4 regions of the Blautia producta genome follow, and region 3 is predicted to be linked to each of the others. Evidence: predicted binding sites of a transcription regulator. Region 3 holds the regulator's gene; each other region holds the start of a gene.

Region 1 (3,215 bases), 2.2 Mb from region 3:
TCAGACATAGATTTTGACATCTCTTTTTCTTTCAGGGATATGTAACCGCCGCAGCACTCATTCCTGTATGGGTAAATAACAGGCTCTGCTCCGATGGCCCGAATAAAATCCTCAATGATAGCCGGATTCTCCGGATCATCAAATTCCAGAAGTCCACTTGGACGAAGAAGCAGGCATCCGTAATAAGCGCCTATCTTCTTTCCTGTGAGCGGAGCTGTCACTTTCTCCTTTAACGTATCGAAACCTATGCGGTCACGGAGCACCTCCAGAAAATGGAGCACTGTTGTCTCACCCGCATAGGGTTCTTCTAACTGCATATAATTATTTGCTCTGGTACGAATGTCATCTACATTCTTCATATCATCATTGACACGTTTGATCACATGATGACAGGCCGAACAGAGTGTTACCAGATCCTGGCCTTTTTCTTTGGCCTCATTGAGAGCACGGACGGAAGAAAGTTTTGTGGCGATCTCGTCAGACCCCAGCGGATAAACGCCGCCGCAGCACTGCCAGTTTTCAATTTCTTCCAGTTCAAATCCCAGTGCCCTTGCAGAAGCTCTGGCATAAGCGTCCAGTTCCACTGCTTTTGTCTTCAGGGTACACCCCGGATAATAACTGTACTTCATAGTTCCTCCTAATAATCCCGGAAACTGTCCGGTATCCTCATAGTCCCCGCTTGGCGGACCAAAGGATACGGAACAGTCATCCTGTTTCTACAGTTCTATCTGTTTGATAACTTCTTTCAGTGCGTTGGCACTTGCCTGAAGTTTAGCGATTTCCTCTTTATTCATACGCATTGGCACTTTGCCCTGGATACCATTGGGGCCGACCAGAGTCAGGGTGCTCACGCAGACATCCTCAATGCCGTATTCCCCATGCATCATAGAGGAAACGGTTGCGATGGAATCAGATGATGCCAGCAGGATTCCGCAGAGCTTACATACCGCTGCAGATACCGCGTAGAAGGTAGCACCTTTATTTGCGATCACCTTGCCGCCAGACTTCTGAACATAGGTCAGCATTTCGTCTTTATCCAGCACATCTACCTCTTTGCCAAGGTTCTTAGCCAGTTCATAATACTCATCTACACTGACACCTGATATATAGGCACCTGTCCAGGGAATGAAGGAAGTGTCACCGTGCTCACCGAATACATAAGCGTGGATATTTTTCTGAGCAACTTTAAAGTGTTCAGACAGTCCGCAGCGGAGACGTGCAGTATCCAGAATTGTACCGGAACCAATGATCTGATTCTCAGGCAGTCCTGAAATCTTTGTAAATACATAAGTCATAATATCAACAGGATTGCTTACGATGATGTAAAGCGCATTGGGCGCAGCTTTTACGATTTCCGGTGTGATACTCTTTAAAATATTCACGTTAGTCTGTGTCAGCTCAATTCTTGTCTGACCGGGTTTGCGGGCAATACCTGATGTGATGATCACGATATCGGAATCCTTTGCATCCTCGTATTCTCCGGCTACAATGTTGATTGGATCGCGGAAACAGGTACCCTGTGCGATATCCATAACTTCTCCGGCAACCTTTTCTTTGTTGATATCGATCAATACGATCTCTGATGCGATATCTCCGTTAGATAATGTGTAAGCAATTGTTGAGCCAACGCTTCCGGCTCCGATGACAGTAATTTTACTACTCATGCTTGCTCCTTTCCCCTTCCTTTGGGTGGTCCTTATTGTCTTTTTTTTAACAATCAATATTCAAAAAAATGTGAAATCACAAATTCCATCTCCATAAGTATGTTTTTCTGTTAAAACATATTTATTCAGCCCCCCTGGTTTACAGGGCTTTTTAGAAGAATCTGATTTCGCGCTACGGATTAAGAATACCATATTGACAAGAAATTAACAACAACTTTTTAACGATTTTTTGTACTTTTTTGCCTCATCTACTACGTTAGTGTAGAAAAGTACACTTTCAATCATTCTATTTTTTCTGCGTGCGTTGAAAGAACAGAAAATGCTTTATTTTCTTGTATTTTTGCGCGTGCAATGTGTTTTTTGACTATTTTTATCCATTATTTTTTCAATTTTTTTCTTGGGATTTAGTAGATATTTTATGTGTGTATACAAAAAACATAATCTATCATTTTCTGTATTTTTCACATTTTTTTAAAGCGTGCATACAAATGCACACTGTGTTCACAAAAAAGACTGCCCCGGTTGGCTTATCATTTATAAGCCCGCAAGGCAGTCTTTTTATTATATCAGACATGTTAGTCAAATATCTTTTTTATTCTTTAAGCTCCCATATTTTTGTCACAGACAAACTTTTATGTTCAGGTATTAAAGAATCGGAAATTCCACCGTCACCACAAACAGATCCGCATCCACTTCTATCCCAAACACACCTCCGCATGCCTCCGTAAAGCTCCTGGCAATGGAAAGTCCCAATCCGCTTCCTCCGTCAGTACGGCTCTCATCTCCGCGGACAAATCTCTCCGTAAAGTCAATGTCTGACGGAATCTCCTCCTGGGAGATATTTTTTACTGTGGTCCTGGCTGTTCTGCTGTCTGCCTTCAATGTTATGAAAACACGGGATCCATCCAGTGAATATTTGAGGGCATTCTGCAGAAGGTTCTGAAATACTCTGTAAAGACGGCTGCCGTCCGCATGGATCATCACGGCATCTGCCGGGATCTGTGCCTTAACTGTCACAGAACTCTCTTCAATCTGTTCCTCCATATCTGCCAGAGTCTGACGGAGCAGTTTGCCAAGATCCAGATCTTCTAAATTTACAGGAAGCTGCTTAGACGCCGCTTTACTGATTTCAAAGACATCCTGTACCATGGATTTCAGGCGCTGGGATTTTGTATCCAGAATACGGACATAATCTTTCACATCCTCCGGGAGATTCTCCTCCTGCTTCATAAGCTCCACGTAACTGATAATGGAGGTCAGGGGCGTCTTGATGTCATGGGATACATTTGATACCAGCTCCACTTTCATGCGCTCACTCTTCATTCGCTCTGACAACGCTGTATCCATTCCGTTCTGAATATCATTTAACTGCTGTACGGCTTCATACAGATCTGAATCTTCCGGCACTATCAGCTTATCTGTCATATTTCCGTCATGGACTTTCTTTATCTGACGGATCAAATCGCCAATCTCATTTGCAAACTTTTGATTATCTGATGCATATTGTTTCATCATACCCACCAGTAGTACGATCAAAAATACCACAATGGC
Region 2 (3,215 bases), 950 kb from region 3:
GCACCAATCTCATTGATATCCTTCAAATAGCACAGAGTGGGAATCCTGATTCCTGCAAGAGCGGCAGCCTGAAGGATGGTGCTGTGCCTGTCGGCCTCTATCTGTATGCCGTCGATCGTAAGTTTCACTCTCTCTGTATTTACCATTTTTCCACCCTGCCTCCCTTAAACACACCGAAACCGAAGTGGTCACAGCGCAGACAGCGTCTTGCCTCCTGGGATGCCTCCTCAGAAGTCATACCGCATTCAATCAGTTCCATATCCTTCACTCTTACGGACGCCTCGCGTTCTTTCATATTCACGCGGCCGCAGGTGGGGCGGTCATGGAGACGAACCCGCGGAATCTCCACCCCGCTTGTTATTGTATGGTTGTATCCCAAAAATTCATCAATATTGGCTGCTGCCACTTTCCCTGCCGCAATGGCACGGATCACAGTTGCCGGTCCGGTCACGCAGTCACCTCCGGCAAAGACACCGGCAGCATCCTTCACGCCGCTCCAGTCAAAGGCATCAATAGCGGCACCTCTTGTAATGGGAATACCTGACTCACCAAAGTGCTGGGAATCGATCCCCTGTCCGATGGCCACCAGAATCTGGTCACATGGCAGGCGGAGTTTTGGCACATCCGCATCTCCCGGTGTGGGTCTTCCGTTTTTCATTCTGCCGATGAGCTGAGGCTGCACCCAGAGCGCAGAAACCTTGCCCTGATCGTCCTTCTCAATAGACAGCGGCGCATGAAGGTCCAATACCTCACATCCCTCTGCAATAGCCCCTTCCACTTCCTCCGGCAGGGCTGTCATATCCACTTTTCTTCTCCTGTAAGCAATACGCACACGTTTTGCTCCCAGACGAACTGCGGAACGGGCCACATCCATAGCCACATTGCCGCCGCCGATCACAATGATATCTCTGTCCTTAAAGTCCGGCATGTCCCCGTCACCGATACTGCGGAGCATCTCCACCGCTGACATTACACCTTCGGCGTCCTCGCCCTCCATTCCTATCTTTCTGTCCGTATGGGCACCAATAGCTATGTAAACGGCATCATACTGAGGTCTGATATCCTGTATCAGATACGGCTTTTCTCCTACAACTGCTCCGGTGATAACATCAATACCCACACTCAGGAGCTGGTGGATCTCCTCATCCAGTATTTCTCTCGGAAGCCTGTAGCTAGGGATACCGTACCTCAACATGCCTCCAAGCTGCTTTTCCTTCTCATAAATAGTCACCTTATGCCCCATTAAAGCCAGGTAATAGGCGGCACTGATCCCTCCCGGACCTCCTCCGATCACCGCGATCTTCTTGCCCGTAGCCGGAGCCGCATTCGGCACAGGCACTTCCCCTGCATGTTCCACTGCAAAGCGCTTCAGCCCCCTGATATTAATGGGATCATCCAGCATGGTTCTCCGGCACCGCACCTCACAGGGATGCTCGCATATAAGGCCGCAGACTGCAGGCATGGGATTGTCCTTGCGGATCAGGCGCACTGCATCCGCAGGTCTTCCCTCCCGGATAAGGGCAATGTATCCGGGGATATCCACCCCGGCCGGGCACTGGGATACACATGGTACCGGCTGATTCAGATTGCAGGAACACCTGCCCCTTACAATGTGCTCTTCAAAATCCTCCCTGAACCCCCTGATTCCCTTCAGCACCATCTTGGCCGCTTCATAGCCGATGGCACAGTCTGCCGAATAGAAAATGCTCCTTGCCGTCCTCTCAATGACCTCAATAGTCTCCAGAGTGGCATCCCCATCCAGCACATCATCAAAGAGCTTTTCCAGTTGTCCCAGCCCTACACGGCAGGGAACACACTTTCCGCAGGACTGGGCATGGCACATTTTTAAAAATGATGCCGCCATGTCCACCGGACATAACCCAGGCGGGCTGGCAACGATACGCCGTTCCAGATCCTTATAGAGTTCCTCCACTGTCCGCTGTGCACTGTTTTGCGTAATGATACTTAATCTGCTCATATCTACCTCCAATTGTTTCAATATACATTCTGGGTTTTCTTGCGGTCAGCGCAGTGAATACGCAGACCTGCTGAATCGTCGCATTTTATCTCAGAATGATATGGCAGTTACGCTGATGTTTTATCCGATCACTCAGATATAGTTATATCTTAAAATTACCATTTCCCATCAAAATCGTCAATACTATTTGATTATTTTTTATCAATGTTTAAACAAAAAACTGTTGCCCCGCAAACTTTTTATACAAAAACAAGGCTGCCGCACGATATAAACTGTTCTCTGCTTTTTGGCAAAAAACAGTTCTTTATATCGTACAGCAGCCTCATTTACAAGTCAGAACCTGCCCGCAAAACAACTGCATAGGATTACTTTACAGGTATCCAGACCTCCACTTCCCCTAAATCCTCAGCTTCATTCCAGAAAATATACTTCTCAATGGTGGGCAGCCCGCATTTCGCATACTGGCTTTGAGGAAGAAATTCCTGATTGATCTGCCGCCATAGATTTCCCAGTACATTATCTGAAATCTTTCCTTTTGTCCGAAAGATCAGCCATGTTGCCGGAGGGTATTCATATGTCACAAACCCTTCTGTCTCCGGACCGTCCCAGAGGACTGCACACATATAATCGTTGCTGCCGTCCTCCTGAAACCCGAAACATAGTCCCAGGTCAAAAAAGTCCCCGCTGATCTCTCTCATCTTTTCATTGGTGCCGTCACTCTTGACCACTGCCCAGGTTCCGCCCCCATACGGTGTAGTCATTCTTGTTCCCAATACCTTAAAAGCTTCTTTTTCTTCAATCGTATACTTCATAGATTCCACTCCCTTCACTGTCACTTGAAACTCCAGCCGGCAGTAAAACATCAGCGGAACAGCATTTTGTCTCACTTCTGTTGGGTTGACACCGTGCATTTTGCGGAATGCCACACGGAAAGCATCTCCTGACTGATACCCATACTTCAGTGCAATATCCATTACCTTTTCATCAGAATTCTGCAGATCATAGGCTGCCATGGTAAGCTTGCGTCTTCTGATATACTCGGAAAAACTGATATTTGTCACCTGGCCGAACAGACTCTGAAAATTCTGATACGGGCACGCTATGATCCTGCTGATCTCTTCCTCATCCATCTCATCCCTGAGATGCTCCTCCACATAGTCCATCACTCGGTTGATGCGCTGCATCCAATCCATATTCTCACCTGCCTTACCCATATTATAAGTCAACCGGGACCAAT
Region 3 (3,215 bases):
AGCGTCCCTGCGAAGCTGTGCCTTTTTCTCGCTGTAGGCAGAATAATTCCCTGTAAAGGTGCTGACTTTCCCGTTGTCAATGTCAATGACCTTTGTCACGATCCTGTCCAGAAAATACCGGTCATGGGAGACGATCAGCACAGCTCCCGGATAGTTCAGCAGATAGGTCTCCAGCCAGGAGATAGAATCCATATCCAGATGGTTAGTAGGCTCGTCCAGAAGAATGATATCCGGCTTTGACAGGAGAAGACGACCTAGGGCAACCCGTGTTTTCTGTCCTCCCGACAGAGTGGAGATTTCTTTTTCAAAGTCACTTTCAGGAAAGCCAAGGCCTTTCAGAACCCCCACAAGTTCACTCTTATATGCGTAGCCGTTCTCCATTTCAAATTCATGGGTCAGACGGGAATAGGTCTCCATAAGGCGTTCCAGCTCTTCCCCGGAAGCGTGCTTCATCTGTTTTTCAATCTCTCTCATGTGAAGCTCCATATCCAGAATATGCTGTTTGACCTGGAGCAGAGAGTCATAGATGGTAAGGGCACTGTCCAGTTCCTGGTGCTGGGCCAGATAACCGATGGACTTGCCCCTTGATAAAATGATCTCGCCGCTGTCAGCAGGTATCTCCTGCATGATAATGCGCAGCATGGTGGATTTTCCGGCACCGTTGATGCCTACTAGGGCGGCTTTTTCGCGTTCTTCTATATGGAAGGAGGCATCATGGATCAAATTTATGCCCCCGAATGATTTTTCAATGTTTTGACATGCCAGTATCATTTTTTACGAGTCTCCTTTATCTTTAGGCTGTAACTGGCCGGATATCCGGTCAGTTACTTTAGGTTCACCCTTCCTATTATATCGGAAATTCAGAATTTGACAACAGATAAAAACAACAATAACTGGAATTGTATTTGACTTTATTTTAACAATTATATATAATATTCCTATATGAAACAGAAAATTTAGACATAAGGAGGGTAAAGTCGTGGACGAAAAATGCATATCAAAAGCAGTCATCAGAAGACTTCCCCGATATTACAGATATTTAGGAGAACTTTTGGAGGATGGAGTGGAGCGTATCTCCTCAAATGAGCTCAGCTCCAAAATGCGCGTGACAGCATCCCAGATTCGCCAGGACCTGAATAATTTCGGAGGGTTTGGGCAGCAGGGATACGGATATAATGTACAGTACCTGTACACAGAGATCGGTAAGATCCTGGGGCTTGACCGGACTCACAACATGATCATCATAGGGGCCGGTAATCTGGGACAGGCACTTGCAAATTACGTACAGTTTGAAAAGCGCGGGTTTAAAGTGGTAGGCATTTTTGATGTGAATCCGGTTCTGAAAGGCATCTCCATCCGTGGGAATGAAATCCTTATGATGGATGAGCTTCCCCAGTATCTGAAGGATAATGATGTTCAGATAGCAGCGCTTACTCTGCCGAAGAACAACGCAGAGGAGACAGCTAATCTACTGGTAGAAAACGGAATCAAGGCCATCTGGAATTTCGCACATCTGGATCTGGAGGTTCCGGAGGATGTCATTGTGGAAAATGTACACCTCTCTGAAAGCCTCATGCGATTGTCTTATAATCTGAATTGTTATGTGACGGAACATAAAAAGTAAGAAAGGGCTGCTGCGGAACTTTTGCGGCGGCCTTTTGCTCTGTAATACGCAAAAAGAGAGGAGTGTATGACATGAAACAAATCGTAACCGGCGGACAGATGAAGCTATTGGACAGTTACACCATTGAAAAAATGGGGATTCCGTCTCTGGTACTCATGGAGCGGGCTGCCCTGAGTGTCTGTCAGGCGCTTCGGGAGGAAGAATTTCCCCTGGAAAAAGTTTTGGTCCTCTGCGGTACCGGCAATAACGGCGCGGATGGCGTGGCAGTGGCACGGATGCTTCATGCGGCAGGGGTTTCCGTTGATATCTGTATACTTGGGAAAAAGGATCATTATACAGAAGAAATGAGAAAACAAGTGGATATTGCAGAAAATTATCACATATCCTTTGTCAAGAATGCCGTACCTGTTGAATATACTACTATAGTAGATGCTGTCTTTGGCGTAGGCCTGTCCAGAGAAGTGGGCGGGGTTTACAGAGACACCATCGAAGCTCTGAACCGGTCAGATGCCAAGGTCATGGCAGTGGATATTCCCTCCGGAATCAGTGCAGACACGGGAAAAGTGCTGGGCTGCGCAGTGAAAGCTGATGTGACCGTAACCTTTGCCTATGAGAAAGCAGGCCTTTTATTTTATCCGGGTGCTTCTTACGCGAGAAAGATAAAAACAGCCGATATCGGGATCTATATGCCGCCTCAGAATGATTTTGAACTGTCCATCCAAAGTTGTGAGGATAAGGATTTGTTCCGGATCCCCGTCAGAAAGCCGGATGGGAATAAGGGAACCTTCGGAAAGATATTCCTGGCTGCCGGAAGCCGTGATATCAGCGGTGCGGCATACCTCTCTGCCTGTGCAGCACTCAGGACAGGCGCGGGTATGATCAAGGTACATACCAGGCAGGAAAACAGACAGGCACTGACCACAATGCTGCCGGAGGCCATGTACAGTTTCTATGATGATGAGGAGATAGAAAAAGAACAGATCCTGGAAGGACTTGCCTGGGCTGATGTCATCGGAGTGGGGCCTGGAATGGGCACGGGACAGCAGGCGGAAGATATCCTGTACACCATTTTGGCAGAGGGCAGAAAACCTTTGCTCATCGATGCTGACGGTCTGAATCTTTTAGCGGGCAGAATGGAGGTGCTGGCCCAGTATCCGGCACCGGTCATTGTGACACCGCATCTTGGGGAGTTTAGCAGGATTTCAGGAGTGTCAGTGGAGGAGTGGAAGGAAGCCCCTCTTTATCTTACAAAGCGCTTTGCCCATAAATACCATCTGACCGTTGTGTGTAAAGATTCGCGAACGGTCATTTCCGACGGCAGTGAAGAGATCTTTATAAACACCTCCGGCAACAGCGGTATGGCAACAGCAGGAAGCGGGGATGTACTCTCGGGAATCCTTATGGGACTTCTCGCCCAAGGACTTTCCGCCATAGATGCGGCGTCTTTGGGGGTCTATTTTCACGGCGCTGCGGGAGATATGGCTGCTGCCCAAAAGGGAGAATACAGCATGATAGCCGGTGATATCATTACACAGACAGCGGAAATCTTGAAGAAAAGAGGAGCAGTTTTATGAATACACCAAGCAGGATC
Region 4 (3,215 bases), 990 kb from region 3:
ATGCGTCATTTACAAATACATCGCACAGAGATGCCAGCTCTTTGCTGAATGCCTCTCCGTTCTTTGTCTCTTCTGCACGGTAACGTGTATTCTCCAGTAAAACAACATCTCCGTCTTTCATTGCCTCAACAGCTGCTTTTGCATTTGGTCCCACAACTTCCGGATCAGCCGCAAATTTCACTTCCTGTCCCAGCAGTTCTGTCATTCTCTCGGCAACAGGTGCCAGAGACAATTCCGGTTTTGCTTCTCCCTTAGGTTTGCCCAGGTGAGAGCACAGGATTACTTTTCCGCCGTCAGCGATCAGCTTCTTGATCGTAGGAAGGGCTGCCACCAGACGGTTTTCATCTGTGATCTTACCGTCCTGAAGGGGAACGTTGAAATCACAGCGGACTAAAACTTTTTTTCCTTTTACGTTGATGTCATCAACTGATTTCTTGTTGAGCATTGGATGATGCCTCCTTTAATATTTGTTCTGTAACTGTTCGGTACCCTTACAGTTACCTTTGTTCTTATTAAATAATACTTCCCAATTATTGTCATGATTAGACGAAAGGAGTCCGGTCCAAAACAGACCGGACCCTTTAATGAGTCTTTATTCTCAATAATTATTTCTCTAATAATTTTCCGAAGTATTTGATTGTTCTTACCATCTGGCTTGTGTAAGAATTCTCATTGTCATACCAGGAAATAACCTGTACTTCTGTTGTGCCATTGTCTAACGGCAGAACCATTGTCTGAGTTGCATCGAACAGAGAACCGTATTTCATACCGATGATGTCGCTGGATACGATCTCATCTGTATTGTATCCGAAGGACTCTGTAGCCTGCTCTTTCATGATTGCGTTAACCTGATCTACTGTTACAGTTCCGTCAACAACTGCTGTCAGAATTGTAGTAGAACCTGTCGGGGTCGGAACACGCTGAGCAGATCCGATCAGTTTGCCGTTCAGTTCCGGAATAACCAGGCCGATTGCTTTTGCAGCACCTGTGCTGTTAGGAACGATATTAACTGCAGCTGCGCGGGATCTTCTTAAATCACCTTTTCTCTGCGGTCCGTCCAGTGTCATCTGATCGCCTGTGTAAGCGTGGATTGTGCACATAATACCGGATTTGATCGGAGCCAGGTCGTTTAATGCTTTTGCCATCGGAGCCAGGCAGTTTGTTGTACAAGAAGCTGCGGAGATGATATTGTCATCTTTTGTCAGGGTCTCATGGTTTACATTGTAAACGATGGTAGGAAGGTCGTTGCCAGCCGGAGCGGAGATAACAACTTTCTTAGCGCCTGCTTTGATATGAGCTTCTGCTTTGTCTTTGGATGTATAGAAACCTGTACATTCCAGAACAACATCTACACCGATTTCTCCCCAAGGAAGTTCTTCAGCTTTTGCTTTTGCGTAGATTTTGATCTCTTTTCCATCAACAGTGATGGAATCTTCACCTGCTGTTACTGTATCGCCAAGTGCATATCTTCCCTGTGTAGAGTCATATTTCAGTAAGTGAGCTAACATTGTCGGAGATGTTAAATCATTGATCGCTACGATTTCAAATCCTTCTGCTCCAAACATCTGTCTGAAAGCAAGACGTCCAATACGTCCAAATCCATTGATTGCTACTTTTACTGCCATGTTATTCATTCCTCCTAAAAGTGTTTGTATTCCGTGAGGTTTCTATTAAGATTGTTAAAGAAACATCAACCTATTTGATATTGTACCTAATCTGGGACAAAAATTCAAGCATAAAATGAAAAATCGTACCAGTTTTACATTCTCTTTATGTACATTTCCGCTTCTTTCCTATATAATTAGGGCAGCAAAAGAAAAGGAGATGTCATCTATGTACGCAGATTTTCACATGCACACATCATTTTCCAGCGACAGCGAAGCCCCAATGGAACACATGATCCTCAGTGCCATTCACAAAAATGTGCCGGGGATTTGTTTTACCGAACATATGGATTTTGATTTTCCTCCGGGGGAATTTGACTTTTTCGTGGATATGCCGTCCTATCAGCAGAAGCTTATGGAACTCCGGGAGAAGTATAAGGATAAAATAGAGATAAATTTCGGCATTGAGCTTGGACTTCAGCCCCATTTGACAGGAAAACTGCCGTCCTTTGCAGCCAGTTATCCCTTTGACTTTGTCATCGGCTCCGTACATGTGGCAGACGGGTGTGACCCCTATGACCGGATATTTTTTGATAACCGCAGCGAGGAGGAGGCCTACCGCAGTTATTTTACCTGCCTTTTGGAAAACCTGAAGGTTCTCTCCTGCTACGACGTATGCGGCCATATTGACTATGTGGTGCGCTACGGTCCCAACCGCAATCTGTACTACTCCTATGAAAAATACAGGGATATCCTGGATGAGATCCTTCACGTCCTGGTACAAAAAGGTATCGGCCTGGAGTGCAACACAGCAGGCTTTAAATATGGTCTCGGCCATCCCAATCCCACAGAAAAAATTCTGATTCGATATAGGGAACTGGGAGGTGAAATCCTGACGCTTGGCTCTGACGCCCATGCGCCAGAACATATCGCCTACGATTTTGAACGGGCAGGAACACTTTTAAAGGAATGCGGCTTTCAATACTATACTGTTTTTAAGAACAGAAAGCCGGAATTTCTTCCTCTGTGAGAAGACTTCCGGCTTTAAAAGGAATCGGGGGATTGCTGCTGCCGTGTGGTGTGGAGCTGCCTCTCCCCCTGCCTTTCTTTACATCCATTTCACCTGGCTGTGATATACAAGCTTTGGAATAATGGTACGGTAAATGCTGTCCAATTCTTCCCTGCAGCGCATGTTTCTTGGTTCTTCCTGCGTCATGCAGGAGGTCTTTCCTAATATTCTGTACTCCACTCCGAAGAGGCGGCAGACATTTTTGGAATCAAAAAATCCATTCTTTTCATAAAAACGGATTCTTCTTCTGCGAACCTGCTTTTCCGTCTCATCTGCCGCAAAGGATGGGTCCTCAGATTCTACCATTATCGTATATTCCCGCTCATTCGCCGTAGATTCCATGTTTTCCCCTGTACCCAGTAGTTTGGAGTGCAGGGTATTTTTCTCCTCAAGTATATTTTGAAGGGCTGAGAGACACGCGCTTCCATACCCCCTGTCTCTCAGGGATGGCAGCACAGCCAGGTAATCGATCAGATATGCCCTGCCTGAAGGAGCCTTTATCAAAAAGGCATATCCTGTCAGTTCATCTTTATCATAAAATC

The links. Region 3 encodes Rex, which represses fermentation and respiration genes when NADH is low (regulators of the CRP and FNR family bind a similar motif). Its sites were predicted from a motif close to ATTGTTAANTANTTAACAAT; they were not measured.
Region 1: the regulator Rex is predicted to act here: its motif matches at 1,857-1,876, upstream of BLCOC_RS03715 (L-lactate dehydrogenase).
Region 2: the regulator Rex is predicted to act here: its motif matches at 2,165-2,184, upstream of BLCOC_RS18095 (NAD(P)-binding protein).
Region 4: the regulator Rex is predicted to act here: its motif matches at 1,676-1,695, upstream of gap (type I glyceraldehyde-3-phosphate dehydrogenase).

The regions. Positions count from the first base shown of each region.
Region 1 covers NZ_CP136422.1:847,143-850,357, reverse strand. The annotation lists gene BLCOC_RS03720 (CoB--CoM heterodisulfide reductase iron-sulfur subunit B family protein) at 1-629, opposite strand, end outside; gene BLCOC_RS03715 (L-lactate dehydrogenase) at 717-1,664, opposite strand; gene BLCOC_RS03710 (histidine kinase dimerization/phospho-acceptor domain-containing protein) at 2,310-3,215, opposite strand, start outside.
Region 2 covers NZ_CP136422.1:4,021,957-4,025,171, forward strand. The annotation lists gene BLCOC_RS18090 (NADH-dependent [FeFe] hydrogenase, group A6) at 1-146, opposite strand, end outside; gene BLCOC_RS18095 (NAD(P)-binding protein) at 140-1,978, opposite strand; gene BLCOC_RS18100 (AraC family transcriptional regulator) at 2,344-3,171, opposite strand.
Region 3 covers NZ_CP136422.1:3,073,937-3,077,151, forward strand. The annotation lists gene BLCOC_RS13630 (ABC-F family ATP-binding cassette domain-containing protein) at 1-771, opposite strand, end outside; gene BLCOC_RS13635 (redox-sensing transcriptional repressor Rex) at 980-1,624, shown strand; gene BLCOC_RS13640 (NAD(P)H-hydrate dehydratase) at 1,696-3,198, shown strand; gene alr (alanine racemase) at 3,195-3,215, shown strand, end outside.
Region 4 covers NZ_CP136422.1:4,068,265-4,071,479, forward strand. The annotation lists gene BLCOC_RS18295 (phosphoglycerate kinase) at 1-445, opposite strand, end outside; gene gap (type I glyceraldehyde-3-phosphate dehydrogenase) at 606-1,625, opposite strand; gene BLCOC_RS18305 (histidinol-phosphatase HisJ family protein) at 1,834-2,634, shown strand; gene BLCOC_RS18310 (GNAT family N-acetyltransferase) at 2,713-3,215, opposite strand, start outside.